Regions from separate parts of the Dysosmobacter sp. Sow4_B12 genome, predicted to be linked through region 3. Evidence: riboswitches for the same ligand, from Rfam matches in the RefSeq annotation. Region 3 holds a riboswitch; each other region holds the start of a gene.
The links. A riboswitch is a leader RNA that binds a small molecule or an ion and turns the genes downstream of it on or off. The one in region 3 is predicted to bind lysine.

Region 1 (9,914 bases), on a different contig from region 3:
ATGCGGCGGACAATATCGTAAAAGGCCGCGAAAACATATCCGCTCATATGCCTACCTCCTCAATATTCCCGCAGCACCAGCTCCGTGGCGCCGCCGTCGGGGGAGAGAAGGAGCCGCTTCACCTTCGGATGATGGCCGTATTCCTCCCGGAGAAAGTCCCGCAGCTCCGTGCCGCCGTGGCAGCCGTGGATGAGCCGGATGCGGTAGGTGGCACCGCCAGCACGCCGCAGCAGGGCATCCACCGTCACCCGGGCCTGGTATTTGGTTTTGCCGTGGAGGTCGGCTGTGACAGTGCCGGGACCCATGAAATCACCTCAACTGATATTGTATCACGGCTGTGAGTATGGTACAATGCAAAAAATATGACCGCGGCTGAGCAGCGGCGGATGATACCGGGAGGAAACAAGCATGGCAGTATACACGCAGACCAAGACCTACCACACCAAGGCCCACATGGGCATGATCGACGTGACGGGGGATTTCCAGAACGCGGTGACGGAGGCCTGCAGGAAATACAACATCACCGCCGGCACCGTCACCGGCTTCACCACCGGCGGCGTGGCGGGCTTGACGACACTGGAATTTGAGCCGGGCATGGTGAACCACGATCTGAAGGCGGCGCTGGACGTGTTCTCCCCCTATCTGGACGAGCAGGGCAGGGTGGTGCCCTACTGGCACCATGAGACCTGGCACGACGACAACGGCTCCTCCCACATCAAGGCGGCGCTGCTGTCCCCCTTCATCACGGTGCCCTTCGTGGAGGGGCGCATCACCGTGGGGCCCTGGCAGAACTTGACGCTGGTGGAATGTGACACCCGCAACCGGGTGCGGGACATCGTGTTCCAGGTAATGGGGGAGTGAGGGACAGGAAGATTCACAGATTCTTAACAGGCCCATCTCTTGACTTTTCCCGCCGCGGCGCATAAGATACCCAGAAGAAAAGGGAGTAGCTGGCACAGAGTTGTGTATCCGCAGGCGTCAGTACGGGCTTGGCCCCGCTTCGGATTGAAATGGCGAGACTTTTGCATCATGCGTATGGCATGGCGCAAAGGCCTCGCCTTTTTGCGTCCTGCCAGGAAAGGAAGAACGAAATGAAGCAAGAGAAGAACCTTTGGCAGAAGAGCCGGATGGAGCTGCTGCGGGACCTTGGCTGCACCGGAGAGGGACTGTCGGCGGTGGAGGCCGCCGGCCGGCTTGCAAAGTTCGGACACAACGAGCTCCAGGGCGGCAGGCAGAAGAGCACCCTGCGGATATTCTGCGAGCAGTTCGCGGATTTCCTGGTGGTCATTTTGATCCTGGCGGCGGTGGTGTCCGCCATCCTGGGTGATGTGGAGAGCGCTGCCGTCATTCTGGCGGTCATCACTATGAACGCCGTTTTGGGTACAGTCCAAACCGTAAAGGCCGCCGCGTCCTTGGATAGCCTCAAGCGGATGTCCGCCCCCACCGCCAAGGTGGTGCGTGACGGCCAGGTCCTCCAGGTGCCGGGCCGGGATGTTGTGCCCGGGGATGTGGTGGTGCTGGAGGCTGGCGACAGCGTCTGCGCCGACGGCCGCCTGTTGGAGTGCGCCAGCTTAAAGTGCGATGAGAGCGCCCTTACCGGCGAGAGCCTGCCAGTGGAGAAAATCGTGGACGAGATTCCGGAGAACGTGCCCCTGGGGGACCGGAAGAACATGGTGTTCTCCGGCAGCTTCGTCACCTACGGCCGGGCGAAATTCCTGGTGACCGGCACCGGCATGGACACGGAGATGGGAAAGATCGCCGCCCTGCTGAAAGGCACCCAGGAGAAGAAAACGCCGCTGCAGGTGAGCCTGGACCAGTTTGGCCGCAAGCTCTCCGTGGGGATTCTGGTGATCTGCGCCGTGCTGTTTGCCGTCAGCGTTTTTGTGCGGGGCGAGAATGTTATGAACGCTTTCCTCTTTGCCGTAGCTCTGGCGGTGGCGGCCATTCCGGAGGCACTTTCCTCCATCGTCACCATCGTGCTGTCCTTCGGCACCCAGAAAATGGCCCGGGAAAACGCCATCATCCGCAAGCTCCAGGCGGTGGAGGGCCTGGGCAGCGTGTCCGTTATCTGCTCCGACAAGACCGGCACCCTGACCCAGAACAAAATGACCGTCCAGAAGCTGTATGTGGGCGGCAAGATCATTCCGGCCCGGGAGGCGGATTTCCGAGACCCAGTCCAGGAGCCCCTGCTGCGGACGGCTCTTTTGTGCAGTGACGCCACCGTCAACGAAAACGGCGAGGTGGGAGACCCCACGGAGACAGCCCTGGTGCGGCTGGGGGAGGACAACGGCTTTGACGAGGAGGTCACCCGGGAACGCTGGCCCCGCTTGACGGAGATCCCCTTTGACTCTGACCGTAAGCTCATGTCCACGGTCCACCGGCTCTCCGGCGGACTGATGATGGTCACAAAGGGCGCTGTGGACGTGCTGCTGGACCGCTGCGTCATCTCCCTGGAGGAGCGGAAAAAGGCGGAGCAGGCCAATGAACAGTTTTCCCGGGAGGGCCTGCGGGTGCTGGCCTTTGCCTGCCGTCCCATGGACCGGGCGGAGGTGAGTCTCGCGGATGAAAACGGCCTGGATTTTCTGGGGCTCATCGCCATGATGGACCCGCCCCGGGAGGAGAGCCGCGCGGCGGTGGCCGAGTGCATCGCCGCCGGCATCCGGCCTGTCATGATCACCGGCGATCACAAGGTCACCGCCTCCGCCATCGCCCGGGAGGTCGGCATCCTCACGGAGGACACCGAGGCGGTGGAGGGCGCTGTTTTGGATGGGATGAGCGATGAAGAGCTGCGGCGGCTGGTCCCCCGGGTATCCGTTTACGCCCGGGTGTCTCCGGAGCACAAGATCCGCATTGTGAAGGCCTGGCAGGACCTGGGGAGCCTGGTGGCCATGACCGGCGACGGCGTCAACGACGCCCCGGCGCTGAAGCAGGCGGACATCGGCGTGGCCATGGGCGTCACCGGCACGGAGGTGGCCAAGGACGCCGCCGGCATGGTGCTGACGGACGACAACTTCGCCACCATCGTCAAGGCAGTCAAAAACGGCCGCAACGTATATGCCAACATCAAGCGGGCCATTCAGTTCCTGCTCTCCGGTAACGCCGCCGGCATCCTGACAGTGCTGTACGCCGCCCTTTTGGGGCTGCCCGTACCCTTTGAGGCGGTGCACCTGCTGTTCATCAACCTGCTGACAGACTCCCTGCCGGCCATCGCCCTGGGCTTGGAGCCCCATACGGACCTGGTGATGCGGGAGCGGCCCCGTCCCCGGGACGAGGGCATTTTGACAAGGCCTTTCCTCACCAGTGTGGCGCTGGAGGGCCTTGTCATGGCCGCCGCTACCATTGCCGCTTTCCACCTGGGCCTCAGCGCCGGCGGCGCGGCGGCGGGCAGCACCATGGCTTTCGCCACGCTGTGCCTTTCCCGCCTGTTCCACGGCTTCAGCTGTAAATCCCAGCGGCCCGTGCTGCTGACAAAGAAGCTCTGGAACAACAAATACCTGCTGCTGGCTTTCGCGGCGGGAGCGGTGCTGCTGGGCGGTGTGCTGCTGGTGCCGGCGCTGGAGCCGCTGTTCCGGGTGGCGCCGCTGTCCTGGGGCCTGGTGGGCGCCGTCGTAGGGCTGTCTTTCGGCTCCATGGTCCTCATCCAGCTTTTGAAGGTCTTTCGGAGCAACTGAAGAAAGAGCAAGGACTGCCCACGGCAGTCCTTGCTCTTTTACAGTCCCAGCCAGGCCAGTACGGCGGCCTTCAGCGCCGCCCTGGACGAAATCAAGCGCTATTTCAAAAAAAATTCAATACCAGCATGGCATGGCGCACTTTTGCCGGCAAGGCACTTTTCTTTTTCCGCCGCTGCGGGTATAATGGTGCGCAAAGGAGAGATGCCTATGATCAACTCCACCCTGTGCTATCTGGAGCGGGGAGACCAGTACCTCATGCTCCACCGGGTGAAAAAAGCCAACGACATGAACCACGACAAGTGGATCGGTGTGGGCGGCAAATTTGAAGAAGGGGAGAGCCCCGAGGACTGCGTCCTCCGGGAGACCTTTGAGGAGACAGGCCTGCGGCTGACGCAATACCGCTACCGGGGGCTGGTGACCTTCGTCTCCGACCGCTATCCCACGGAGTACATGCACCTGTTCACCGCCACCGGCTGGACCGGCACCCCCCACGAGTGCGACGAGGGAGAGCTGGCCTGGATCAAGAAAGCGGATCTTCTGTCCCTGCCGCTGTGGGAGGGGGACAAGATTTTTTTGCGCCTGCTGGATACGGACACGCCCTTTTTCTCTTTGAAGCTGCGGTATGAGGGAGAGCGCCTTGCCCAGGCGGTATTGAACGGAGAGGAGATCGTATGAAAAAACTGCTGCTGTTTGGATTTGATTCCCTGCTGAATGTTCTGGCGCTGGAGACAGCGGTGAGCCCCCTCGGCGTGGAGCTGGTGCCTGTGGCCCGCAAGGATTACAACAAGCCCCTGGCGGTGCTGGCGGGGATGGATACCGCTCCCGGCCCCATGGCGGACTACGCCGGAGGGCCGCTGGGCGGGCGGATGATGGTGCTGTGCGGCCTGGAAAAGCAGCTGGACACGCTGCTGCCTGTCCTGGCGCGGTCGGGGGCAGGACCGGAGTGCCTAAAGGCGGTGCTGACGCCCCACAACCGGAACTGGAGCGGCGTGATGCTGTGGGCGGAGCTGCAAAAAGAGCACCGGGCCTTTCAGAAAGGCGGGCGGCAATGAACATCCTGGTCTCAGCCTGCCTGCTGGGGGTCCGCTGCCGGTACGACGGCGCCGAGAAGGCGCATCCGCTTATCGCCGCTCTGGCGGAGCGCCACACCCTGGTGCCCGTGTGCCCGGAGCAGCTGGGAGGCCTGCCGACGCCCCGTCCTCCGGCGGAGCGCCGGGGTGAGCGTGTGGTGACGGAGACCGGAGCCGACGTGACGGAGCAGTACCGGCGGGGCGCGGAGGAAGCGTTGAAGTTATGTAAACTATTTGACTGTCAGGCCGCTGTACTGAAAGAGCGCAGCCCCTCCTGCGGCCGCGGGCAGGTGTACGACGGCACCTTTACCGGCGCCTTGACCACCGGCGACGGCGTGACGGCGGCGCTGCTGGCCGCCCATGGCATCCCGGTTTACGGAGAGTCCCAAATTCCGGAGCTGCTGGAAGCATGACACCGGACGGAGCGCCCCAAAGGGCGCTCCGTCATTTTTTACAATTTCCGACACTTTTTTTATCCGAGGGTCATGGAAAAGGAATCTTGCAATGCGTCATACCTTTCTGTATAATAAGGCAAAATAGAGAAGGAGGGAACGTGAGATGCTGTATTTGATGCGTGGAATGTCCAAGGCGGTCGTTTCTTCCTTTTTGAATGGTTCCCCTGTTTGACCGGCATTGGTGCCGGTATTTTTTTTGCCAAAATTTTGTGGAGATATGAGAGGAGAAGCAACATGAAAGAAACAAAGACCCCCGTGGGCCAGCAGCCCATCCGGGATGCCCGTGCCCTGGGCGTACCCAAGATGCTCATTCTGGGCCTGCAGCACATGTTCGCCATGTTCGGCGCCACGGTGCTGGTTCCCATTCTGGTGCAGAGCTATGGCCTGCCCCTGTCCATCCAGACCACGCTGTTCTTCGCCGGCTTCGGCACGCTGTTTTTCCACGTCTGCACCCGGATGAAGGTCCCCGCCTTCCTGGGCTCCTCCTTTGCGTTCCTGGGCGGCTTTGCCGCCATGGGTGCCATGGACAGCGGCATTTACGCCGCCATGGAGCCTGCTGAAAAGCTGCAGTACGCCTGCGGCGGCATCGTAGTGGCAGGCCTTTTGTACGTGCTTCTGGCTGCCATTATCAAAGCGGTAGGCGTCCACCGGGTCATGCACTATCTGCCTCCCGTGGTCACCGGCCCCATCATCATTCTGATCGGCTTGAATCTGGCCCCCTCCGCCGTGTCCAACGCCTCCTCCTGCTGGTGGCTGGCCCTGCTGTCCATCGCAGTCATCGTGGTGGCCAACATCTGGGGCAAGGGCATGATCAAGATCATCCCCATCCTGCTGGGCGTGGTCATCTCCTATGTGGTGGCGCTGGTGTTCCGCATGGTGGATTTCTCCGGCCTGGATGTGCAGGGCCTCTTCGGCGGTACCACGCCCCTGCTGGGCTTCCAGCCCTTTGTGACGAACTTCTCCGGCAGCGTGGCCAAGTTTGATGTCTCCGCCATCCTGGTGATGGCCCCCATCGCCATCGCCTCCATGATGGAGCATATCGGCGACATGTCCGCCATCTCCGCCACCGTGGGCGAGAACTTCATCGAGGACCCCGGCCTGCACCGCACCCTCATCGGCGACGGCATCGCCACATCTCTCTCCGCCATGTTCGGCGGCCCCGCCAACACCACCTACGGTGAGAACACCGGCGTGCTGGTGCTCTCCCGGGTCCATGACCCCAAGGTCATCCGCCTGGCCGCCCTGTATGCCATCATCCTGTCCTTCAGCCCCGCCTTCGCCTATCTGGTCAACACCATCCCCACGGCCATCATCGGCGGCGTCAGCTTCATCCTGTACGGCATGATCTCCGCCATCGGCGTGCGGAACGTGGTGGAGAACCAGGTGGACTTCACCAACAGCCGCAACCTCATCATCGCCGCTGTCATTCTGGTGTGCGGCCTGGGTTTCACCGGCGGCCTGACCTTCCAGGTGGGCGGCGCCTCCATCACGCTGACCTCTCTGGCCATTGCCGCCATCGCCGGCATCGTGCTCAACGCCATCCTGCCCGGCAACGACTTCCACTTCGGCAAGAGCGCCAACTCCGACGCCTCCGCCAATCTGGGCCAGTATTGATCCCACGTTTCCGCCGGGGCGCCGTGAAAGCGGCGCCCCGGCTTTGTTTTCCAAGGAAAAACAGCGGAATTTGGAAAAGCCGGTTGACTTTTCCAAAAACTTTTATATAATGAACACACCAAGCATGATAGAGGCGCGGACGTCAAGAGTAGTCCTTCCCATATGGACAGGTCCTGGGAGAGAGGAAAGGGACTTTCGCCGAGGCTGTGTGGTGCCGCCTGTGGCGCACGGAGCCGGGCCGTGGGAGAATATCCCGCGGACTGTCGTCCCCTTCCCGGGACGGAGCGCTGTCGTGGGTCCATACGTACTGCTGAGCGTATGAAGTCATGACAGAAGTCATGACTTCATTTTTTATGAGGAGAGAGAACGTGATGAGAAATCTAAAGCGACGGCTGCTGCCTTTGCTGACAGCGGTGCTTCTGCTGTGCACGGCCATGACCGTCACGGCCTTTGCCGCGGACCCCACCGAGGAAACCGGCACCAAGATGATCGAATGTCCCGACTGCGGCACTCTCGGTGTCGTCCTGACGGACGAGGGAACTGTCGCCGCGTGCGAGAGCTGCGGGGGAAGCGGCTATGTGGAATCCCCCAGCCGGTTCTTCAACACCGTCTGGTCCCTGCTGCCTCCCATCATCGCCATTGCCCTGGCTCTGATCACCAAGGAAGTGTACAGCTCCCTGTTCATCGGTATCCTGGTGGGCGGATTGCTGTATTCCAACTTTGCCTTTGAGAGCACCATCCTGCATGTGTTCAACGACGGAATCGTGGCTTCCGTTACCGACAGCTATAACATGGGCATTCTGATCTTCCTGGTGATCCTGGGTACCATGGTGTGCTTGATGAACAAGGCCGGCGGCTCTGCCGCCTTCGGCCGCTGGGCGGAGAAGAACATCAAGAGCCGGGTGGGTGCGCAGCTGGCCTCCATCCTACTGGGCTGCTTGATCTTCATTGACGACTATTTCAACTGCCTGACCGTGGGCAGCGTTATGCGTCCCATTACCGACAAGCACAACATCTCCCGCGCCAAGCTGGCTTACATCATCGACGCCACCGCCGCCCCCGTGTGCATCATCGCCCCCATTTCCTCCTGGGCCGCCGCCGTGGCCGGCTTTGCTGAGGACGGACAGGGTTTCAACCTGTTCCTGCGGGCTATCCCCTATAACTACTACGCCCTGCTGACCATCGTGATGATGGTGGGCCTGGTGGTGATGAAGGTGGACTTCGGCCTGATGAGCACCTTCGAGCGCAATGCCATTGAGACCGGTGACCTGTTCTCCGGACCTAACCCCTATGCCTCCGCTGATGAGAGCGTAGAAGAGGGTAAGGGCCGGGTGCTGGACCTGGTACTGCCCGTGGTGATGCTGATTATCTGCTGCGTTATCGGCATGATCTACTCCGGCGGTTTCTTCGAGGGTGAGGACTTCATCACCGCCTTCTCCAACTCCGATGCCTCTGTGGGCCTAATGCTGGGCTCCGCCTTTGCTCTGGTGTTCTCGTTTATTTACTTCCTGATCCGCCGCTCTATGAAGTTCAAGGATATGATGAGCTGCATCCCCGAGGGCTTTAAGGCCATGGTGCCCGCCATCTTGATCTTGACCTTTGCCTGGAGCCTAAAAGCCATGACCGACTCCCTGGGCGCCAAGTTCTTCGTTCGGGACTTCGTCCGCACCTCCGCCACCGGCGTGCAGATGCTGCTGCCGGTTATCGTGTTCGTCATCGGCTGCCTGCTGGCCTTCGCCACCGGCACCTCCTGGGGCACCTTCGGCATCTTGATCCCCATCGTGCAGAACGTGTTCTCCATGGATAACCCCATGGCTATCATCTGCATCTCCGCCTGCATGGCCGGCGCCGTCTGCGGCGACCACTGCTCTCCCATTTCCGATACCACCATCATGGCCTCAGCCGGCGCCCAGTGTGACCACGTGAACCATGTGTCCACCCAGCTGCCTTATGCCGTCACCTGCGCGGTGGTGTCCGGCATCACCTATCTGATCGCCGGTATACTGGCCCAATTCGGCGCTCCCGGCATCCTAAGCCTGCCCATCGGCATCGTGCTGATGCTGGCGACTCTGCTGGTCATCAAGACCCGCCACAGCAAAAAGAAAATTTGAAAAAAGTCCGGTGCCGCGAAGAGCGGCACCGGACTTTTTGGGAAGAGCCGGGTGTGCGGCAGGCACACCCGGCTCTTTTTTCATAGATTGGGCTCCAGCGGCTGCACGGAGTAGTGCAGCTGGGCGGGAGAGTGGGGATACTGGCGGCAAAAGCCCTTGATGATGCGCTCACAGACCTTGCAGCTGTTTTCATAGTTGGCCTGGGGCAGCAGCAAAATGTACTGGGACACGCTGCACCGGGCAGCCACGTCACCCCTGCGGAGGCTGAAGCGGATCAGCTCCTGAAGGTTTTCCATGCAGCGGTCCAGGCTGCGCTTGGAAAGGTCGCCGCCCTGCTCGTCTGTGACAGACAGCAGGCAGATGTGAACGGCGGCGCCGCTGCGGGCGATGGACCGGGCTTCGGCGTGATAGATGATCTTGAAAAAATCGTAATCGCAGAACAGCGCGCCGCTGGCACCGTCCGGCTCCCGCAGCTGCTCGCGGATGGTGCTGATGGACACGGCCCGGTCATTGACGGTGCGGACAGCTTCCCGGTACAGCGCCCGGGACTCATCCGACGGCATGATGCCAAAGCTGTCAAACAGCAGCTGGCTCATGTTCTCGTACACCGTGATGGCGGCCCGCTGCTCCCCTTGATCCATGAGACTTCGCATCAAGTGCTGGTAGAGCAGCTCGTTATAGGGCTCTATTTCCACTCCCTTGCGGCAGAGGGCCTCGGCCTCGTTTAGGCGGCCCTTCTCCTCCAGCAGAGGCAGGGTTTCCAACAGTGTCTGCACATACAGGTTGTGGAAATAGGCGGCAATGGGTACCACCCAGGGCTCCGAGGAGAGCTTTTGCAGGAAGTCGCCCTGATACAGCGCCAATGCCTGGAGAAAAATGTCCAGCCGTTCTTCCTTGTCGGAAAGAGCGGAACCGGAGCGGCACAGGCGCTCAAACTCATCCACATCAAAGACGAAGGGAACAGCGGTGTTCCAGGCATAGCTGCCCTCCCGG
Region 2 (9,914 bases), on a different contig from region 3:
TTAACGAAGGAAGCGGGAGGACGCGCCGCGCGTTCTCCCGCTTCCTTCGTTTTATGCACAGCCCAGGGCCGCGTTTGCGGAGGCGCGCCCGTCGCAATGCATAAATTTCAAAAAATATGAATAAATTATTGACGTTTTCCGGTATATATCGTATTATTATTCATATCAGGCATCAACCGCCTGCAAACGTCAAATCGACAGATCACATTCCACCGGAATGAGAACCGATAAAGGAGAAGAACAGCCATGGCAAGCTTATGGGGCGGCAGATTTGAAAAGGACATGGACGACCTGGTAAAACATTTCAACGCGTCCATCTTTTTTGACCAACGGATGTACAACGAGGATATTGACGGCAGCATCGCCCACGTGACGATGCTGGCCAAGCAGGGCATCGTCACGGAGGCGGAGCGGGACCAGATCATTGCCGGTCTTGAGGGCATCCGGGCGGACATCGCCGCGGGGAAGATCGTTTTCACCGTGGAAGACGAGGACATCCACATGGGTGTGGAGAGCCGCCTCATCGCCCGCATCGGCGACGTGGGCAAAAAGCTGCACACCGCCCGCAGCCGCAACGACCAGTGCCAGGTGGACGGCCGCCTGTACCTGAAAAAGGAGATCGGCGAGATTTTGAACAGTCTCTGCCGCCTGGAGCGCGTCATTTTGGACAAGGCGGAGGCCTACGCCGACAAGATCACCGTGGGCTTTACCCACCTCCAGCACGCCCAGCCCATCACGTTGGGCTTCGTGTTCATGGCCTATTTCCAGATGTTCCGCCGGGACATTGAGCGGCTGTCCCAGACCCTGGCCCGGATGGACTATAACCCCCTGGGCGCCTGCGCCCTGGCGGGGACCACCATGCCCATCGACCGCCACTTCACCAGCCAGCTGCTGGGCTTCGCCGCCCCCTGTGAAAACGCCATGGACGCCGTCAGTGACCGGGATTACAGCCTGGAATTCCTCAGTGACGCCTCCATTTCCATGATGCACCTGTCCCGCTGGGCGGAGGAATTCGCCTGGTGGAACTCCTCAGAGTTTTCCTACATTGCCATTGACGACAGCTTCTGCACCGGCAGCAGCATCATGCCCCAGAAGAAAAACCCGGACATGGCGGAGCTCATCCGGGGCAAGGTGGGCCGGGTGTACGGCGACCTCATGCAGCTGCTGACGGTCATGAAGGGCACGCCCCTGGCCTACAACAAGGATTTCCAGGAGGACAAGGAGAGCCTGTTCGACGCCGTGGACACCTGGAAGGCCTGCATCGACATCTTTACCAAAATGCTGGACAAGACGGAGTTCCGCATGGACCAGATCGAAAAGCAGCTGGACAAGGGTTTTTTGAACGCCACCGACATTGCCGAGCACCTTGCCAAGCAGGGCACCCCCTTCCGGGAGGCCCACTCCATCGTGGGCCGCATGGTGAAGGCCTGCGAGCACAAGGGCTGTGCCCTCCAGGACCTGACAACGGAGGACCTGCAAGCCATCGACAGCCGCGTCACCAGGGAATCCCTGGGCGACATCAGCATCCGCGCCTGCGTGGACGCCCGCGTGTCTTTCGGCGGCACCGCTCCCACGGAGGTGCGGCGGCAGATCGCCGTGGGCCGGGCGTGGCTGGACGGTCTGGCCGCTTCGGAAGAGAACGCGAACAAGTGACCTGCAAAAAAACGCCTCTGCCGCGGCAGAGGCGTTTTTTTGTTTTACAATTCCGCCTGGCGGCGCAGGAGGGCGATCTCCCCGGCATAGCCCGGCAGCTCGTTGGGGGTCTCCAGGCAGAAGGGCAGGTCCCGCAGAGCCGGGTGCCGGACCACCCGGGTCAAGGCCTCCAGGCCGATGCAGCCAAAGCCGATGCGCTCGTGGCGGTCCTTCCGGGCGCCGATGGGGTTTTTACTGTCATTGAGATGAATGGCCTTCAGCCGGTCCAGGCCGATGATCCGGTCAAACTCTGTCAGCACCCCGTCCAGGTCGCCGGAGATGTCGTAACCGGCGTCGGAGACATGGCAGGTATCCAGACACACGCCCATTTTGCCGCTGAGCTCCACCCGGTCCAGGATCTCCCGCAGCTCCTCGAACCGTCCGCCCACCTCGCTGCCCTTGCCGGCCATGGTCTCCAGCAGGACGGTGGTGGTCTGGTCCGGCCGCAGGATGGCGTTGAGGGCATCGGCGATGAGGGCAATGCCCGTTTCCGTCCCCTGGCCCACATGGCTGCCGGGATGGAAATTATAATACTGGCCCGGCAGGTGCTCCAGGCGGACAAGGTCATCCGCCATGGTGTCCCGGGCGAAGGCGCGGTTCTTCTCCTCCGCCCCGCACAGGTTCAAGGTATAGGGCGCGTGGGCAATGATGGGGGCGAAGCGGTGCTCCGCCAGAAGATCCATAAGAGCCGCCGCGTCAGACGGGTCCAGCTCCTTGGCCTTGCTGCCCCGGGGATTCCGGGTGAAAAACTGAAAGGTGTCCGCCCCCAGCGCCAGGGCCTGCCGGCCCATGGCCAAAAAGCCCTTGGATGAGGACAGGTGACAGCCAATGTGCAGCATAGTGGTTCTCCTTACATGAAATAAAATCAAATAGCATGCGCAGCCGCGCCGGAACAGCGCGGCATGCAAGGATATTGTACCCCACCGGAAAGCGGGATGCAACGCGTCAGCGGAGAAAACATTGCCCGCCGGCGGTGCCGGTGGGCAATGAATCAGTGGGGCTCCCGGAGGGCGGTGCCGTCTTCCCCTTGGTCCAGATAAAGTTCCTCCGCCCGGCGCTGGGCGTCTATGAGCATTTGGCGCAGCTGCGCCAGGGTCTCCTCCGCATCGGTCACGGCATTGAACAGCAGGGAATACTCTTTGGAAATGATTTGCATATGGAGTCCATCCTTTCTGAAAATGGCACAAGATGTTGGATGTGATGCTCCTATCATACACAAAATGAAAGAGATATTCTGCCGGAATCTGTCGAGCGTCCCTGTAATTTGCCAGAAAGGGAAAATTTCTGGCAATCCAGCGGGAACAAACCCCTTCTCCGTCGAAAAAACGCCTTCGGAGGATTTCTCCGAAGGCGCTGCGAATGCTCAAGGGGCAATGGCGGCAATGTCCATCAGATGGATGAGCACCCGGATGCCCTGGGCGTAGGACCGCAGGGAGATCCGTTCGTCCGTGCCGTGGACGCCCCGGGCCACATCCTCCGGCGGGGCCATGAAGGGGCTGCACCGCAGGCAGGTGTCGCAGATGATCTCATAGTGGTGGGCGTCAGTGGCGCCGGCGGTGAGGGAGGGCACAAACACCACGTCCCGGAAATACCGGCCCATGGCCTCCGTCAGCTTGGCGTAGCCATAGCCGTCGGTGCGGGCGGTGGCGGAGGGGTCGTTGGCCTGCAGGAACCGCAAGGACACCGTCTCGTCGCCGATGGCGGCACGGACATGGGCCAGGAGCTCCTCCACGGTCTCCCCCTCGGCGATGCGGAAGTTCACCACGGCACTCATATCCTGGGGCATAACGTTGCAGGCGGCGCTGCTGCCCCGGATGACGGTGGGGGCGATGGTGGTGGTGACGAAGGGGAACAGCTCCCGCCGCTGGGCACAGATGGCCGCGATGGCGCCGGCGTTGCCCTCCACATCCTCCGCCAGGGACTTTAGGGGCTCCTCGGTGATGTAAGGGGCCAGGGCCCGGAAGGCGCCCACCATCACCGGCGTCAGCTTCACCGGGAAGGGGTTTTCCACGATGCGGGCGATGGCCTGGCTCAAATGGCCCAGGGAGGTGCCGCCGAAGGGCCGGCTGGAGTGTCCTCCCCGGCTCTTCACGGACAGCTCCAGGTCCGCGTAGCCCTTTTCCATGAGGTCCACGGGAGAGAGGTACGTGTCCGGCGCGCCGTAGGGGGCGCCGCTTTCGATCTTGCCGCCGCCCTCGTCCAGCACGAACTCCAGCGTCACGCCCCGGCCTTGCAGGGTCTCCGCCAAGGCCCGGGCGCCCAGGTTCAGCGTCTCCTCGTCGTCGCCGAAGGAGAGATACACCGTCCGGGCAAAGGTCTTGCCGTGGGAGAGCAGGTACTCCGCCGCCTCCAAACAGCCGAACACCTGGTTTTTGATGTCCAGAGTGCCCCGGCCCCAGATGTAGCCGCCGGCAATGGCGCCGGAGAAGGCAGGGTGGGTCCAGTCGTCCTCTGTGCCCTCCACCACCGGCACCACGTCCTGGTGGGACATGAACAGGCACGGCCGCAGGGCCGGGTCGCTGCCGGGCAGGGTGATGAGCAGGCTGTGGTGGCCGATGACCTCAAAGGTGCCGGCGGCCATGACGTGGGGGTAGCTGTCCCGGATGAGGGCGTGGAGCTTGTCAAACTCGCCGAAGTCGGTGAGGCTGTGGTCCGCGTAATTGACGGTGCGGCACTGGACGGCCCGGCTCAGCCGCTCCGCGGCGCCGGCGCTGTCCAGGTCGGGGAAATCGTCCTCGTGGGCGAAAAAATCCAGAATGTCTCTCATATGCCTTTGTCCTCCAGATAGCGGCTCAAAAATTCCCGGGTGCGGGCCTCCTTGGGATGGCCGAACACCTCCGCCGGAGCGCCCTGCTCCAGGATGACGCCCTGGTCCATGAACACCACCCGGTCACTGACCTCCTTGGCAAAGGCCATCTCGTGGGTGACCACCACCATGGTCATGCCCTCCTTGGCCAGGTTCTTCATGACATCCAGCACCTCACCCACGATCTCCGGGTCCAGGGCGGAGGTGGGCTCGTCAAAGAGCATGATCTCCGGCTCCATGCACAGCGCCCGGGCGATGGCCACCCGCTGCTTCTGGCCGCCGGAGAGGCGGCGGGAATCCGCGTGGACAAAGTCCCCCAGGCCCACGGCCTTCAAGTGCCGGATGGCGGTCTCCTCCGCCTGGGCGCGGGGGATGTGCTTGACGGAGATGGGGGCCAGGGTGCAGTTGTCCAGCACATTTTTGTTGTTGAACAGGTTGAAGCTCTGGAACACCATGCCGATGCGCTGGCGCAGGCAGTCCAGGTCGGCGTACAGGTCCGTCAAGTCCTGGCCGCCGAACCAGATGTGGCCGCTGTCCGGCTCCTCCAGCAGGTTCAAGCACCGCAGCAGGGTGGATTTGCCGGAGCCGGAGGCGCCGATGATGCACACCACCTCACCCTTCTGCACGTCCAGGTCGATGCCCTTGAGGACCTTTAGGGGGCCGAAGGACTTCTCCAGTCCCCGGATGGAAAGAATCGGTTCCATGGTCTGACCTCCTTAATTGGAACTGGGCACGCCCCGGTAGGTATTGAGGCTGAGGCGGGCGGAAAGGTAATTCAAAAGGGCGCTGATGCAGCAGGTCATGATGAGGTAGATGATGGCGGCGGAGACGTAGTTGGGCAGGTTCTTATAGTAGATGCCCGCGACGCTGGTGGCCGCGTACATCAGCTCCACCACGCCGATGCAGTTGAGCACGGAGGAGTCCTTGATGTTGATGATCATCTCATTGCCGATGGCGGGGATGGAGTTTTTCAGTGCCTGTGGGAACACCACCTTCATCATGGTCATCCAGGGGCTCATGCCCAGGGACCGGGCCGCCTCCGTCTGGCCGGCGTCGATGGACTCCACGCCGCCTCGCAGCACCTCGGACAGGTAAGCGGCGGAGTTTAAGGACACCGTGGTGAGGCCCGCGATGAAGAAGCTCCAGACGTTGTTGATCTCCGTGACAGAGAGGTCCGTGTGGGCGGTGAACAGGCTGAAGCCCGCGTAATAGATGATAAAGGCCTGCAGCATCATGGGAGTGCCCCGGATGACGGTGGCGTACAGGGCGGCGAAGCGACTGCACAGGATCTTCACGAACTTCACATGGTCCCGGTCCCGCTTATTAGGCGTCTGGATGCGGAGAAACACCAGTCCCACCGCCAGCAAAAAGCCGAAGATGGTGCCGAAGAAGGCCAGCCGCAGCGTAGTCCAAAGGCCCCGCAGGAACAGGGCGCGGCTGTTGTAGAACATGTACACCATGGCCTGGAAGAAGGGGCTGGGGTTGCTGTCCATGGCCGTCACCTCCCGAACCACCTGGCTCAGCACATGGAGCCGGTCCGCCGCCACCAGGGCCGCCACGGCCCAGACAACGTAAGAGGCGTACCGGGCCGCCCGCCGGGCGGCGGGGGCGCAGAAGCGGGACTGCGAGCGGTAGCGGCGCTTCAGCCGCAGCTTGCTCACGAGGGCCGCCAGAGACACCAGGCAGAAAAGGCCGCACAGGGCCAGGGCGCCCCAGGCCAAAGCGGTGCGGCTCAGAAAGAAGCCGTACCGCCGGGAGCACAGGTATACCAGCAGCGCCGCCAGGGACAAGGCGCTGCCGGAGAGATAGACATAGGGGTGGTCCGCCCCGGCGAAGCGCCGCAGGGCGGACACCCGGCCCCGCAGCCATCCCGCGGCGTCGCCGGGGATGGCACACAGGGAAGAGAGGGTGTTGTTCATGGCCATCACTTGGGCTGGCGCTCGTTGGCGGCGGCCAGGATGTCGGCCCGGTCTTCCTCACTGAGCTCCGCCAGAGCCGCGTTCACCTGGTCCAGAAGCTCGGTGTCGTCCTTCCGCAGGCCCACGCAGGAGCCCCGGAAGCCCAGGGTGAAGCCCTCGCCGTCAGCGAACTCGATGACCTTGAAGGAGGGGTTGGTGGCAAGGTAGCCGGGGGTGTTCTCCATGTTCACCACAATGGCGTCGCAGGTCCGCTGCTCCAGGCGGGCGATCTGGTTGGGCACGCTGTCCACGGCGGGCAGGTGGTTGACACCCTCGATCTGGTCGATGACGGTGTCCAGCATGGTGTCCTTCTGGCCCAGGACGCTGGCGCCGGCGAAGTCGGAAAGGGACGTGGCGCCGGCGTACTCGGAGTCGCCGTTGACCATGAGGCCGTACTCGGTGGTCTTATAGGGCTCACTGAAGTTGATGGACTGGCGGCGCTCCTCGGTGTCCGCCATGCCGGCGATGATCATGTCGATCTGGCCCTGGTTCAGCGCCTCGATGAGGCCGCTCCAGGCCAGCTTCACCACCACCAGGTCGGCGTCCAGATACTCGGCGATGTGGCGGGCGATCTGCACATCGTTGCCGTCGGCGTAGAAGCCGGGCAGGTTCTCAATGGGCACGTTCAAGTCCGTGGCGGTGTCCTCCTGCCAGTTGTTGGGGGCGTAGGCGCACTCCATGCCCACCCGGATCTGCCGGCGTTCTTCGGCGGGAGCTTCGGCCGCTTCGGCGGGGGCCTCTTCCTTCTTGGCGCCGCAGGCGGCCAGGCTCAGCGCCATGGCCAGGGTCAGCAGCAGGGCAAATACTCTTTTCATGTTCATAACGTTCTTCCTTTCTCTGCTTTGGGAAAAAATAACAGCCATGGATGTTGCGGAACATCCATGGCTGGCGTTGAAAACACACAAATTGCCTCCCGGAAGAAGGCTTCGGCCAATGATAGCGCTCCACATACTGTGACAGTCCGCCAGATGTTCTCTGACGGCCCAGCAAAGCGCGCCGCAGGAAGCGCCCTTCACTTCGGCAGCGGACCCTTTCCCCACCCGGAGTTCCTGCTCCGGAAGCGGTGGGTACTGATGTACGCTGCGCCTCTACCATTGTCTCGGTCAAAGGACCAGAGACGGTTTGAAATTGTTGGAAAAAAGATACTACCGCTGAAAACAGATGTCAAGGCAAAAAAAGTATTTTTCAGAAAAGGGCAAAGAACGGACGATAGCGGTCAAAAATTTTGTGCAAAACGAAAACCGGCGCCGCGGCATTTCCGCTGATTCCGGCCCGTTGCTACGCAATGCGGGACTTCATGAAGCGGATGAACTGCCGGGCCTCCCGGGTGATGAACACATCCTTGCGCCACACCACGGCGATGTTCAACAGCAGCGGCTCCCGCATGGGCAGTCCCCAGGCCAGGACCTTCCTGGCAAGTCCCGCCGCGGCGGCCGCCGCCGCTTTGGAGGGAAAAATCGTCCATCCGGGCAAATACCTGTGAAAAAAGGAATGCGGGACGCTTTTGCGTCCCGCATTCCTTTTTCAAAAAGTCATTCCTTGACAGAGGCCGCCAAAGCATCCGCCAGAGCGTCCATGTCCGCCAGATTCTGCCGCTGCAGGGAGGAAGCCATGGTGACGCCGTCATCCAGAATCGTCATGTTTTTCAAGTCCTCCAGTGCCTTGCGCATCAGCGCGCCGGAGCGGGGCGCCCAGGAGCCGTTCTCCACGATGGCGCAGGTGCGCTTCTGGAGGTTCAGCGCCTTCATGTCCGCCAGGAAGTTGTGCATGGGCGGGAAGATGCCCAGGTTATAGGTGACGGAGGCCAGTACCAGGTGGCTGTATTTGAACAGGTCGCTGATGAGATAGCTGACATGGGTGCTGGACACGTCGTACAGCCGGGTGTTGGTGACGCCCCGGTCCGCCAGCTTGGACGCCAGCACCTCCGCCGCCTGCTCCGTGTTGCCGTACATGGAGGCGTAGACGATCATGACGCCCTTTTCCTCCGGCTCGTAGGTGGCCCAGTGGACATACTTGTCGATGATGTAGCCCAGGTCCTTCCTCCACACGGGACCGTGGAGGGGGCAGATATACTTGATATTGTCCAGACCCACCAGCTTGGCCGCCTTGTTCAACAGCGCCTGGACCTGGGGGCCGTACTTGCCCACGATGTTGGTGTAATACCGGCGGGCGTCGTCCAGCCACTCGCCGTCAAAGTCGAACTCGTCGGCAAAGAGTTTGCCGTCCAGAGCCCGGAAGGAGCCGAAGGCGTCGGCGGAGAAGAGGACGCCGTTGGTGGTGTCGAAGGACACCATGGCCTCCGGCCAGTGGACCATGGGCGCGGCCACAAAGGCGATGGTGTGGCTGCCGAAGCACCGGGTGTCGCCCTCCCGGACCTCCTCGATCTGCCCCTCGGCAAAGGAGAAGCCGAACTGGTGCAGCAGGATGACCGCCTTGGGAGAGGTGATGACCTTCACCTCCGGCCAGCGCAACAAAATCTCCTCAATGGAGGCGGCGTGGTCCGGCTCCACGTGGTTGATGACCAGGTAATCCAGAGGCCGGCCGTCCAGCACGGCCTGGATGTTTTCGATGAACTGCCGGCCCACGGCCCAGTCCGCCGTATCGAACAGGACGGTCTTTTCGTCCAGCAGCACATAGGCGTTGTAGCTGACGCCGTGGTACAGGGGATGGATATTTTCAAACAGGGCCAGGCGGTGGTCGTTGGCACCTACCCAATACAGGCCCTCGGTGACTTTACGGACATTATGCATACAAATACCTCCTTTTCAGGCCGCTTTTTTACACTTCGATCTCGATGAACTGCTCCGCCGTCTCGCCGCAGTGGGGGCACACCCAGCCCTCCGGCAGGTCCTTGAAGGCAGTGCCGGGCTTGATGTCGTTTTCCGGATCGCCCACGGCGGGGTCGTACTCGTGGCCGCAGCCGTTGCAGATGTAGATCTTCCGGGGTTGGGCGGTCTTTTTGGGAGCGGCCCGCTTCATCTTCTTCATGGGCGGAGCCGGCAGCTTTTCGCCGGTGTCCAGAGCGGCGGTGAGCAGCGGCAGGATCTCCATGACGTCGCCCACGATGCCGTAGTCGCAGTTTTTAAAGATGCGGGCGCCGGGGTCGATGTTGATGGCCACGATGGTGGAGGCGTCCTTGATACCCTTGAGGTGCTGGCCCGCGCCGGAAATGCCGCAGGCGATGTACAAATTGCCCTTGAACTTCTGGCCGGACATGCCCACATAGCGCTCCAGCGGAACATACTGCAGCGTTTCGGCCACGGGACGGCTGGAGCCCACGGCGGCGCCGGCGGCCTTGGCCAGGTCCTCGATGAGCTTCATATTCTCTCTGGCGCCGATGCCCCTGCCGGCGCTGACCACCCGCTCCGCCTGGGAGATGGGGGTGTCCATGGGGATGCCCACGGTGAAGTCGTGGCCGTCCTTCTTCAGCGCCGCCACCAGGGCGTCCACCCGCTCCT
Region 3 (9,914 bases):
TTGTGGCCGCCAGCGGCTTCCGGTTCGAGGGTGAAGAGCCCGCCGCCTAAACGGTTCCCCGGCAAAGTGAAATCGGCCTTTCTTCGGAAAGGCCGATTTTTTTCTGTATATCCATGCATTGACAACCGTTTTTTATCCGCCTATACTATTGCCAAATCTCAAGACGGCAAGGAGCGTGCCCCATGGAACTGACATTAAACAAAGCCGTGACCCAAGTGGAGATCTCCGGCATCCGCCAATTCACCTATCTGGTGCGGGATACCCCCGGTGCCTGCGGCCTGACCATCGGCGAACCGGATCTGAACACCCCGGGCGCCGTGAAGGAGGCCGCCAAAGCCGCCCTGGATGACAACGACACCCACTACCCTCCCGGCAACGGCTATCCCTATCTGCTGGAGGCCATCTCCCGCTTTGAGGCGCAGGCCCACGGTCTTTCCTACGCCCCCGGCGAGATCGTCACCACCGTGGGCGCCACGGAGGCCCTGTCCGCGGCCTTCTCCGCCATTTTGAACCCAGGGGATGAGGTCATCATCCCCACCCCCGCCTTCGGCCTGTACGAGGCGCTGGTGCGGCTTCGCGGCGCTGTGCCGGTATTCCTGCCCACGGAGCACAGCCGCTTCCAGATCGTCCCGGAGGAGCTGGCGGCGGCCATTACCCCCAGGACCAAGGCCATCGTCCTCACCTCCCCCAACAATCCCACCGGCTGCGTCTATACCCATGAGACGCTGGAGGGCATCCACCATGTGCTGCGGGACAAGCCCATCTTTGTGATCTGCGACGACGTGTACCGGGCTCTTTGCTATACGGACGATTACCACAGCTTCGCCGAGTATGCGGACATGCGGGACCGGAGCATCGTGGTCCAGAGCTTTTCCAAACCCTACGCCATGACCGGCTGGCGGCTGGGCTACTGCATGGCGGACGCCCCTGTCATGAGCCGCATCCAGGTGCTCCACCAGTACGGCGTCACCTCCATTCCCTCCTTTGTGCAGCGCGCCTGCGTCACCGCCCTGGGCCTGCCCACCGACGGCGTGGCGGAGATTTTCCGCAAACGGCGGGACTACGTGTACCGGCGGCTGCGGGGTATGGGATTGACCGTGGAAGAGCCCCAGGGGGCTTTCTACATGTTCATCGACATCCGGGCCTTCGGCATGGACTCTGTCACCTTCTGCACCCGGATGCTGAAGGAGAACCTGGTGGGCCTCATCCCCGGCATCTATTTCGGAACCGAGGGCTTCATGCGCCTTTCCTACTGCTATTCCGACGGGGACTTGAAAGAGGGCCTGGACCGGGTGGAGCGGTTTATCAAAAGCCTGTAACCGAAAAAAGCTCCTCCGCATGATCGCCGTCATGGGGAGGAGCTGCTCTTTTTCTGTTTGAAAAGTTGGCGCTTATCGCTTCAATACAAATTGTTGGACCGGGCTTCCAAACTCCTCGCACAGCTGCCCCTCGGCAAACCCCAGACGCTTGTAAAACGCTCTGGCTGCGATCCCCTCCGGCACTCCCTCCCGGTACGTCGTAACCACAACGTCTTTTTGGGGGTCCATGAACGTTAGCATATAGGACACCATCCTTTCCGCGACATGCTGTCTGCGATATGTGGCATCCACAGCCAAAAAGCAGAGCATATTCCTTTCGGGGGAAAACAGAAGTGTGCCGACGATCATATCTTCACTTTTCGCGCAGATTGCAGACCCCTCACGCATAAACTCCAACACCGTGTTCCTGTGTTCTTCCAGCGCCGCTTTGGTCTCAAGTCCGGGAAAGCTTTCTTTTACTTGATCCACAAGACGCATCCAATCATCGATGTCGCCCGCTCTGCCAAGCTCGATCTTCACGCTATCCACCTCCAAATTTCCATGTACAGCACTCTTTATTCGGTCGGGTCATACCACGCGCGGGAAAAGGCCATGGCAGCGCCCACTCTCCGCAGGGTCTTCTCTCCTCACTCCAGCATCAAAAGCTTTTTCAAAAACTCCACGCCTTTGGGCAGCACAGTCATATCGTCAAAGTCAAAGTCCGGGGCATGTAGCTCCGGCGTCTTCCCCACGCCCAGGAAGAAAAACACGCCCGGCACCGCCCGCTGGTAAAAGGAGAAGTCCTCCGCCGCCAGGGCTGGCACATCCAAAAGAGTCGGGGCGGCATCGCCCAGAGCGTCACAGACTGTCTTGTACAGCCCCTCGTGGTTCCACACCGCCGGATAGCCCTCGTTGAGGTACACCTCCACACCGCAGCCGGTCTCCTCGCTCAAGCCGTGTCCGATGGTCTCCAGCTGCTCCCTGCAGAAACGGTACGTCTCCTCCCGGTAGGTGCGCAGGCTCCCCTCCAGCACGGTCCTTCCGCTGACGGCGTTGCGAACGGTGCCGGAGGTCATCTTGCCGAACAAAAACGCTCTCGGCTCCTCCGGCGGCAGGGCGTCCACCATGCCGTAGGCCCTGCGGAGGTACTCCGCCCCCGCCGCCAGGGCGTCCCGGCCCTGGCTGGCCCGGGAGAGGTGGACGCTTTTTCCGGTGACGGTGACCGTCACCTCGTTGGCCCGTGCCATGAGGGGGCCGGGACGGGTATAGACCCTCCCCGCCGGGAGGCCCGGCCATAGGTGCAGGCCAAAGACCCGGGTGACGGCATGTTTTCCCAAAATGCCGCTTTCGCAAAGGCGCCGGGCGCCGCCGGAGGTCTCCTCCGCCGGCTGGAACAGCAGCAGCACGTTCCGGGGCAACTCCGAGCGGTGGGCGGCCACGTGCTCCGCCAGCGCCAAAGCCATGGCGGTGTGCCCGTCGTGACCGCAGGCGTGCATGACGCCGCTGTGGGTGGAGGCATAGGGCGCGCCGGTGGCCTCCGTCACCGGCAGGGCGTCCATATCCGCCCGAAACGCCACGGTCTCCGGCCGTCCGGCGTCAAAAAACGCGCAGACACTGCCGGGAATGGGCGCGGACAGCGCACCTCCCAGTCCCTCCAGCACAGAGCGGACATATTGAACAGTCTCCGGCAGGCAGTCACCCACCTCCGGAATGGTGTGCAGCGTACGGCGATGGTCCACCACAGTCATGAAACACGCCTCCTTTGGGTCGTCAGTTTCCGCCATTATAACACACTTGTTTCCCGCGGGAAGAATTTTTTCATTTTTCTCTTGCATTTGTCAAAGTACGATGGTATGATAGCCAAAAATGAGATAGAGGCGCGGATGCGATGAGTCCATGGGAGCCGTCGGGCTGGGAACATGGAGGAGGCAATTCCGCCGAACTGTCCGCTTGGGTACAGGCGGGCGGTGGGTCCGTGGGAAATACCCACGGGACTGTCCGCGGCGGATGCCGCGGGGGCGCTATCCGCTTACAGAACACTCCATGTTTCAAAGCATGAAAGGCTGTCGGTAGGGGCGTGTCTCTACCGACTTTTTATTTTTGAAAGTATGGAGGACACAACAATGAAGTTCGAACATCTGCAGGGTTCCATCGTCGCTATGATCACCCCCTTCCGTGAGGATGGAAGCGTGAATTTTGAGGTATTGACGCAGCTGCTGGAGCGGCAGATCGCCGCCGGCACCGACGCCATTTTGACCTTGGGCACCACCGGCGAATACTCCACCATGAGCCATGAGGAGGACGCCTCCGTGGTAGAGCACACCATCCGGGTGGTGAACGGCCGGGTGCCCGTCATCGTAGGCAGCGGCTCCAACTGCACCGCCACCCAGATCGAAAAGAGCATCCAGTACCAGGACATGGGCGCCGACGCCCTGCTGCTCATCGCCCCTTATTACAACAAGGCAAACCCTGAGGGCATGTACCGCCATTTTGCCCAGACGGCGGACGCCGTCCACATCCCCTGCCTTCTGTACAACGTCCCCGGCCGTACCGGCTGCTCCATCCCCGTTTCCGTGGTGGAGCGTCTCAGCAAGCACCCCAACATCGTGGGTATCAAGGAGGCCAGCGGCGATATGTCCTACGCCATGAAGATCGCCCACTGCGTGGGCCCCGACTTTGCCCTGTATTCCGGCAATGATGACATCACCGTGCCCCTCATGAGCATCGGCGGCAGCGGCGTCATCTCCGTGTACGCCAACGTCATGCCCGCCATGTGCCACCAGATCGTGGCGGATTACCTGTCCGGCAACCAGGCCCAGGCCGTGGCCAACCACCTGCGCTATCTGCGGGTGATGAACGACCTGTTCATCGAAGTGAACCCCATCCCGGTGAAGGCCGCCATGAACATGATGGGTCTGAACGTCGGTCCCATGCGGCTGCCCCTTTGCGAGATGAGCGAGGAGCACAGCGCCGTCCTCCGGGCCTCTTTGGAGGAGGCTGGTCTGCTGTGAGGTTTTTGCTGATCGGCCGGGGTAAGATGGGCCGCCTCATCCAAGAGACCGCCCTGGCAGGCGGCGACGAGGTCGTGGAGGCCCTGGGCCGGGAGGACCTCTCCCGCTTGGAGGACCCCGCCCTCACCGCCGACGTGGTCATCGACTTCTCCCGGCCCGAGGCTTTGGGCGCCGTGGAGGCCTATATCCGCCGCACCGGCATCCCCCTCCTCTCCGGCACCACCGGCTATTCCCCCGCGGAAAAGGGCCGCCTGGAGGCGCTGGGAACCGTTGCTCCCGTCCTCTGGAGCGCCAACTTCTCCCTGGGCGTGGCGGTATTCGTCCGGGCCCTGCAGGCCGTCAGCGGCGTGCTGAAGCCGGACTTCGACATTGAGATCACCGAGACCCACCACAACCAGAAGGCAGACGCCCCCAGCGGCACCGCCAAGCTCCTGCTGGATGCCATCGACCCCCAACACCAGCTGACGCCGGTGTACGGCCGGGAGGGCAATTGCGGCAAGCGGGCCCCGAATGAAGTCGGCATCCACTCTCTCCGGGGCGGCACCGTGGCCGGCACCCATACCGTCCACTTCTTCGGCCCGGACGAGGAGTTTGAGATCACCCACCGGGCCGCCAGCCGCCAGATCTTTGTCAACGGCGCCCTGCACATGGCCCGGCTGCTGCCGGGAAAGCCCAGCGGCCTTTATGACCTGCAAAAAATCTTGTTTGGAGAATGACCATATGAACGCACAGGAGATCATCGACTATATCGCAAATTCTGAAAAAAAGACCCCCGTGAAGGTGTACGTGAACACCACCGCCCCCGTGGACTTCGGCTCCGCCCAGGTCTTTGGCGAGGGACACAGCCACGTGGTGTTCGGCGATTGGGCGGAGCTGGGCCCCATTCTGGAAACGAACGCCGACCGCATCACCGACTGCGTGGTGGAAAACGACCGCCGGAACTCCGGCGTGCCCCTGCTGGACTTGAAGGGCATCCCTGCCCGCATTGAGCCCGGCGCCATCATTCGGGAAAAAGTCACCATCGGCGAGGGTGCCGTCATTATGATGGGCGCCGTTATCAACATCGGCGCCTCCATCGGCAAGGGCACCATGATCGACATGGGCACCATCCTGGGCGGCCGGGCCACCGTGGGCGACCACTGCCACATCGGCGCCGGCACCGTGCTGGCCGGCGTGGTGGAGCCCGCCTCCGCCACCCCCGTGGTAGTGGAGGACAACGTGCTCATCGGTGCCAACGCGGTGGTCATTGAGGGTATTCACATCGGCCGGGGAGCCGTGGTGGCCGCTGGAGCGGTGGTCATTGAGGACGTGCCGGAAAACGCCGTGGTGGCCGGCAGCCCCGCCCGCATCGTCAAGATGAAGGACGAGCAGACCGAGAGCAAAACGGCTCTGGTGAATGCTCTTCGAAAGCTGTAAAAGAAACCAAACCGCCTGTTCCTGTTTCTCAAATGAAGCAGGAACAGGCGGTTATTGTATGAAGTTCCGCATCCAAACCACCCGCAAGGGGCACGCCGTATCCGTAAGGCGGCAAAGCCGCCAACGGCTGCGCTGCGGTTCGCGGGTGGAGAGGAGGAGCAGCGGAATGAGTGCGCTCTGACTTTTGAAAAAAGTCGGAGCAAGCGATATGCAGCTTGCTCCGACGTGGAAAGCGTGAACACTTTCGAGGTGCAGGCTTTCAGTTCCGCTTCCAAAACCAAATCGCAACCCAGCGCAGCGGTTGCGATTTGGAAAGGAGGAGCGACGGAGTGAATGAGCGATGACTTTTTTATATAAAAAGTCGTCGCGAACGATACGAAGTCCGCGACGACGTGGTGACCCGGCGGGGATTCGAACCCCGGACCCACTGCTTAAAAGGCAGTTGCTCTGCCGACTGAGCTACCGGGTCATGGTCTTTTATGAAGCGCCGCTGTCCGGCGCGGATTATCTGGCTGGGACGGCTGGACTCGAACCAGCGGATGAGGGAGTCAAAGTCCCTTGCCTTACCACTTGGCGACGCCCCAATGTGGAAGGAAATAGGGGACCGGGGTGACCCCGATCCCCTACTTTGTCTGGGGTGGGAGATGGGACTCGAACCCACGACACCCGGAACCACAATCCGGTGCTCTAACCAACTGAGCTACACCCACCACATATAAACATGGGAAGCTGCTGACTATCGCTCCAAAGAAGAGCTGGTACGCCAGAAGGGACTCGAACCCCTGGCCCACTGCTTAGAAGGCAGTTGCTCTATCCAGCTGAGCTACTGGCGCGAATATGTTGGAGCAGGTGACGAGAATCGAACTCGCATCCCCAGCTTGGAAGGCTGGTGCCCTGACCATTGTGCTACACCTGCGTATGCCCTCCGTGGAAATCGTCAGCTTGGATATATTACCATATATATTGGGGAATGTCAACCCATTTTCCCTCATTTTTTTGCCGCATTCCCGCAGCTGTCCAAAAAGGCGCGAAACAGCAGATCACCGTTCGCAGCTCCCTGTTTTGCAAAGCCGCCCCGCAGCCGCTCCGGGTGCCACTGTACCCCCCACACCGGCAGCGTCTCATGCTCCAAGGCCTCAATGGTGCCGTCCGGCGCCCACTGCACCGGACGGAGCCGCGCGCCGGGGCGCTCTACCGCCTGGTGGTGCGAGCTGTTCACCACCACATGCGTGCCGTACAATGCCGCCAACAGTGAATCAGCCCCCCGGACCCGGTGCAGCCGGTCCAGCCCCTCATACCGGCTGTGGCCCGGCAGGTCCTGCCGCAGGGTTCCGCCCAGGGCGACGTTCAAAACCTGCATGCCCCGGCAAATGCCCAGCACCGGCACGCCGGCAGCCAGCGCCCGCTCCAAAAGGGCAAATTCCAACTCGTCCCGCCGGGGGTCCATCCCATAGGAAGCGGTATTCTCCCTGCCGTAGCGCCAGGGCTCCACGTCGCCTCCGCCGGGCAGCAGCAGTCCCGCAAATGCCGGCAGCCGCTCCGCCGTCTCCGTGAACACAGCCCGGCCCCCCGCGGCCTCCACCGCAAGGCGGTAATTGTCAAAGGACGTCCTCTGTCCCGGAATAAGAATGACCGTTTTCATGCCGTTCCTCCTCCACGCCGTCTGCACTGTGGATATTGTATGCCGTTTGCGGCAAAATGGCAACCGGGACTTGCAAGGCCGCGAAAAATATGGCATAATACAAATCGCAATACAGCTGGAGATGTACCCAAGTGGCTGAAGGGTCCGCACTCGAAATGCGGTAGGCCGTGAAAGCGGCGCGGGGGTTCAAATCCCTCCATCTCCGCCACGTGGTCGCAAAGTTTGCTTTGCGACCACGTTCTTTTATTCCTACGGAACAAAAGAACGTCATCCGCCCGCTCCCTTGCTCCTCCTTTCCGACCGCGATTCGCTCCGCGGGATTCGCGATCGGTTTTGGACCGAAGGCGAAACGGAAATATCCAAATTGAAGCCGCCCAGCATGTCGCCGCAAGCGTCATATCGCTTGCAGCGGCTTTTTTACTTCGCCCAATTTCCTCATTCATCCGCTTTTGCCGCCCCAGGCGGAAAACAAGCGCACTGAATACGCTTTATCTGCCGTTTTCTTAGGCAAAGCATGGTAATCTTGCCGTTTTCATGCTATACTATGGGGGAATAATTTTCTTGATTTGCCTGCTCTTTTGCCCAGGCAAGCCATCTAATATTTTGTTGGGAGGTTTTGCAGATGACAACTGAAAAACTGCTTCAAGAAGCGGAGGCGCTCCGTGACTGCGTGCTGGAGGAGCGGCGCTGGCTGCACCGGCACCCGGAGACCGGCTTTGACCTGACCGATACCCACACATTCGTCAAGCAGGAGCTAGCAGACATGGGCTACCAGCCGGCGGACTGCGGAAGAGCCGGTATCGTCGCTCTGGCCGGCGGCAAAAAACCGGGAAATGTATTTTTGCTGCGGGCGGATATGGACGGCCTTCCCATCCATGAGGAGGCCGATGTGGAATTTGCCGCTCAGAATGGCCGCATGCACGCCTGCGGCCACGACCTGCACACCGCCATGCTGCTGGGGGCGGCCCGCCTGCTGAAAGCCCACGAGGACGAGATCGAGGGCACCGTGAAGCTGATGTTCCAGCCGGCGGAGGAAATTTTTGAAGGCTCCCACGACATGATCCAGGCGGGTCTCTTGGAAAATCCCAAGGTAGACGCTGCTCTCATGATCCACGTGATGGCCGGGATGCCCTTCCCCGCTGGGACGGTCATCGTCTCCGCTCCCGGCGTCAGCGCGCCGGCCGCGGACTATTTTGAGATCAAGGTCCAGGGCAAGGGCTGCCACGGCTCCATGCCCAACACCGGCGTGGACCCCCTTACGACTGCCGCCCACATTCTCATCGCCCTCCAGGAGCTCCACGCCAGAGAGCTGGCCATGGACGACCGGGCGGTGCTGACCATCGGCACCATGAACGCCGGAACCGCCGCCAACGTCATCCCGGACACCGTCACCATGGGCGGCAGCATCCGTACCTTTGACGAGGAGACCCGGGCTTTCATCAAGCAGCGGATGACGGACATCGCCAAAGGCGTCGCCGGCGCCTTCCGGGCGGAGGCGGAGGTCACCTTCGGCAGCGGCTGCCCCACGCTGGTCAACGACAAGGACCTGTCCGCCTGCTGCGAAACGTATGTAAAAGAGCTGTTGGCGCCCGGCAAGGCCTTTTCCGTGGCGGAGCTGAACGCCATGGGAGGCGGCGGCCAATCCTCCAAATCCGCCGGCTCCGAGGACTTTGCCTACGTCAGCCAGGAGGTGCCCTCCATCATGCTGGCCCTTGCCAGCGGACAGCCGGAAAAGGGCTACCAATATCCCCAGCACCACCCCATGGTCAAGTTCGACGAAAGCGTCCTGCCCGTGGGCAGCGCTGTCTACGCCTACACGGCCCTGCGCTGGCTGGAGGAGCACAAGGGATAATCGCTTGCCTCTGTCCGGCCCCGCATTTGGACTGCCTCCTGCCGCATAGAATTTGGCGGAGGGATGTTCATGCTGTCTGCCGCGCTGCTGCTGTTTGCCAACACTCTGCTGTTATCCCTGCGCCTCTCGGGAGGCGGTTCCTTTCCCAAGCCCCTGTCCGCCGCCGAGGAGCGGGAGTACCTTCAGCGCTATGCCCAGGGCGACCAGGAGGCCCGGGACATACTCATCCAACGAAATCTCCGCCTGGTAGCCCATATCATCAAGAAGTATTACACCCAGAACGGCGACCAGGAGGACTTGATCTCCATCGGCACCATCGGGCTCATTAAGGGCATCTCCAGCTTCAACCCGGAAAAAGGCGCCCGGCTGGCCACCTACGCCGCCAGATGCATCGAAAATTCTATACTATCGCAGCGGAACAAACGGCGGTTGAGGTGGAAAACCATGAACCTTTTGGGGCAAAATGGTCTATGTTCTGCCGCTTGAAAGTCCGCAGCTATGTATTGGCTGCGAATGTTGCAGGTACGTTAAAAGTTGCGCCGCTTCAAATTCTCAAGTTCCCGGTCGTCCTTCCACATAAGTTTTTGGATGCCGAGAAGTTCAATCTGCGGTTTTCGGACGCATCCGAGATCACGGAAATTGCGGACAAGCTGCGGTGGTATCGCTATCAAAAAGGACTTCGTCAGCGTGACGCG

Region 1: it holds a riboswitch for lysine, as region 3 does, so the genes downstream of both, ACTQ4R_RS02860 (Na+/H+ antiporter NhaC family protein) here and dapA (4-hydroxy-tetrahydrodipicolinate synthase) in region 3, are expected to answer to the same signal.
Region 2: it holds a riboswitch for lysine, as region 3 does, so the genes downstream of both, ACTQ4R_RS08200 (transporter substrate-binding domain-containing protein) here and dapA (4-hydroxy-tetrahydrodipicolinate synthase) in region 3, are expected to answer to the same signal.

The regions. Positions count from the first base shown of each region.
Region 1 covers NZ_JBQKKR010000001.1:552,791-562,704, reverse strand. Annotated here, with positions in the region: gene ACTQ4R_RS02900 (MGMT family protein) at 1-47, opposite strand, end outside; gene ACTQ4R_RS02895 (Smr/MutS family protein) at 60-305, opposite strand; gene ACTQ4R_RS02890 (YjbQ family protein) at 409-861, shown strand; gene ACTQ4R_RS02885 (cation-translocating P-type ATPase) at 1,092-3,671, shown strand; gene ACTQ4R_RS02880 (NUDIX hydrolase) at 3,879-4,346, shown strand; gene ACTQ4R_RS02875 (DUF3783 domain-containing protein) at 4,343-4,723, shown strand; gene ACTQ4R_RS02870 (DUF523 domain-containing protein) at 4,720-5,154, shown strand; gene ACTQ4R_RS02865 (uracil-xanthine permease family protein) at 5,431-6,810, shown strand; lysine riboswitch at 6,931-7,108, shown strand; gene ACTQ4R_RS02860 (Na+/H+ antiporter NhaC family protein) at 7,182-8,921, shown strand; gene ACTQ4R_RS02855 (BTAD domain-containing putative transcriptional regulator) at 9,002-9,914, opposite strand, start outside.
Region 2 covers NZ_JBQKKR010000007.1:26,421-36,334, forward strand. Annotated here, with positions in the region: gene argH (argininosuccinate lyase) at 247-1,653, shown strand; gene ACTQ4R_RS08175 (deoxyribonuclease IV) at 1,698-2,531, opposite strand; gene ACTQ4R_RS08180 (hypothetical protein) at 2,684-2,848, opposite strand; gene ACTQ4R_RS08185 (M20/M25/M40 family metallo-hydrolase) at 3,056-4,459, opposite strand; gene ACTQ4R_RS08190 (amino acid ABC transporter ATP-binding protein) at 4,456-5,202, opposite strand; gene ACTQ4R_RS08195 (amino acid ABC transporter permease) at 5,215-6,423, opposite strand; gene ACTQ4R_RS08200 (transporter substrate-binding domain-containing protein) at 6,423-7,277, opposite strand; lysine riboswitch at 7,386-7,555, opposite strand; gene ACTQ4R_RS08205 (hypothetical protein) at 7,735-7,929, opposite strand; gene ACTQ4R_RS08210 (FprA family A-type flavoprotein) at 7,989-9,206, opposite strand; gene ACTQ4R_RS08215 (acyl-CoA dehydrogenase family protein) at 9,235-9,914, opposite strand, start outside.
Region 3 covers NZ_JBQKKR010000005.1:77,036-86,949, forward strand. Annotated here, with positions in the region: gene ACTQ4R_RS07365 (CvpA family protein) at 1-50, shown strand, start outside; gene ACTQ4R_RS07370 (pyridoxal phosphate-dependent aminotransferase) at 183-1,319, shown strand; gene ACTQ4R_RS07375 (GNAT family N-acetyltransferase) at 1,392-1,838, opposite strand; gene ACTQ4R_RS07380 (M20 metallopeptidase family protein) at 1,946-3,046, opposite strand; lysine riboswitch at 3,163-3,330, shown strand; gene dapA (4-hydroxy-tetrahydrodipicolinate synthase) at 3,422-4,309, shown strand; gene dapB (4-hydroxy-tetrahydrodipicolinate reductase) at 4,306-5,025, shown strand; gene dapD (2,3,4,5-tetrahydropyridine-2,6-dicarboxylate N-acetyltransferase) at 5,015-5,725, shown strand; tRNA gene ACTQ4R_RS07400 (tRNA-Lys) at 6,119-6,194, opposite strand; tRNA gene ACTQ4R_RS07405 (tRNA-Gln) at 6,235-6,309, opposite strand; tRNA gene ACTQ4R_RS07410 (tRNA-His) at 6,359-6,435, opposite strand; tRNA gene ACTQ4R_RS07415 (tRNA-Arg) at 6,482-6,558, opposite strand; tRNA gene ACTQ4R_RS07420 (tRNA-Gly) at 6,567-6,641, opposite strand; gene ACTQ4R_RS07425 (gamma-glutamyl-gamma-aminobutyrate hydrolase family protein) at 6,714-7,367, opposite strand; tRNA gene ACTQ4R_RS07430 (tRNA-Ser) at 7,485-7,575, shown strand; gene ACTQ4R_RS07435 (M20 metallopeptidase family protein) at 7,990-9,219, shown strand; gene ACTQ4R_RS07440 (sigma-70 family RNA polymerase sigma factor) at 9,289-9,705, shown strand; gene ACTQ4R_RS07445 (helix-turn-helix domain-containing protein) at 9,606-9,914, shown strand, end outside.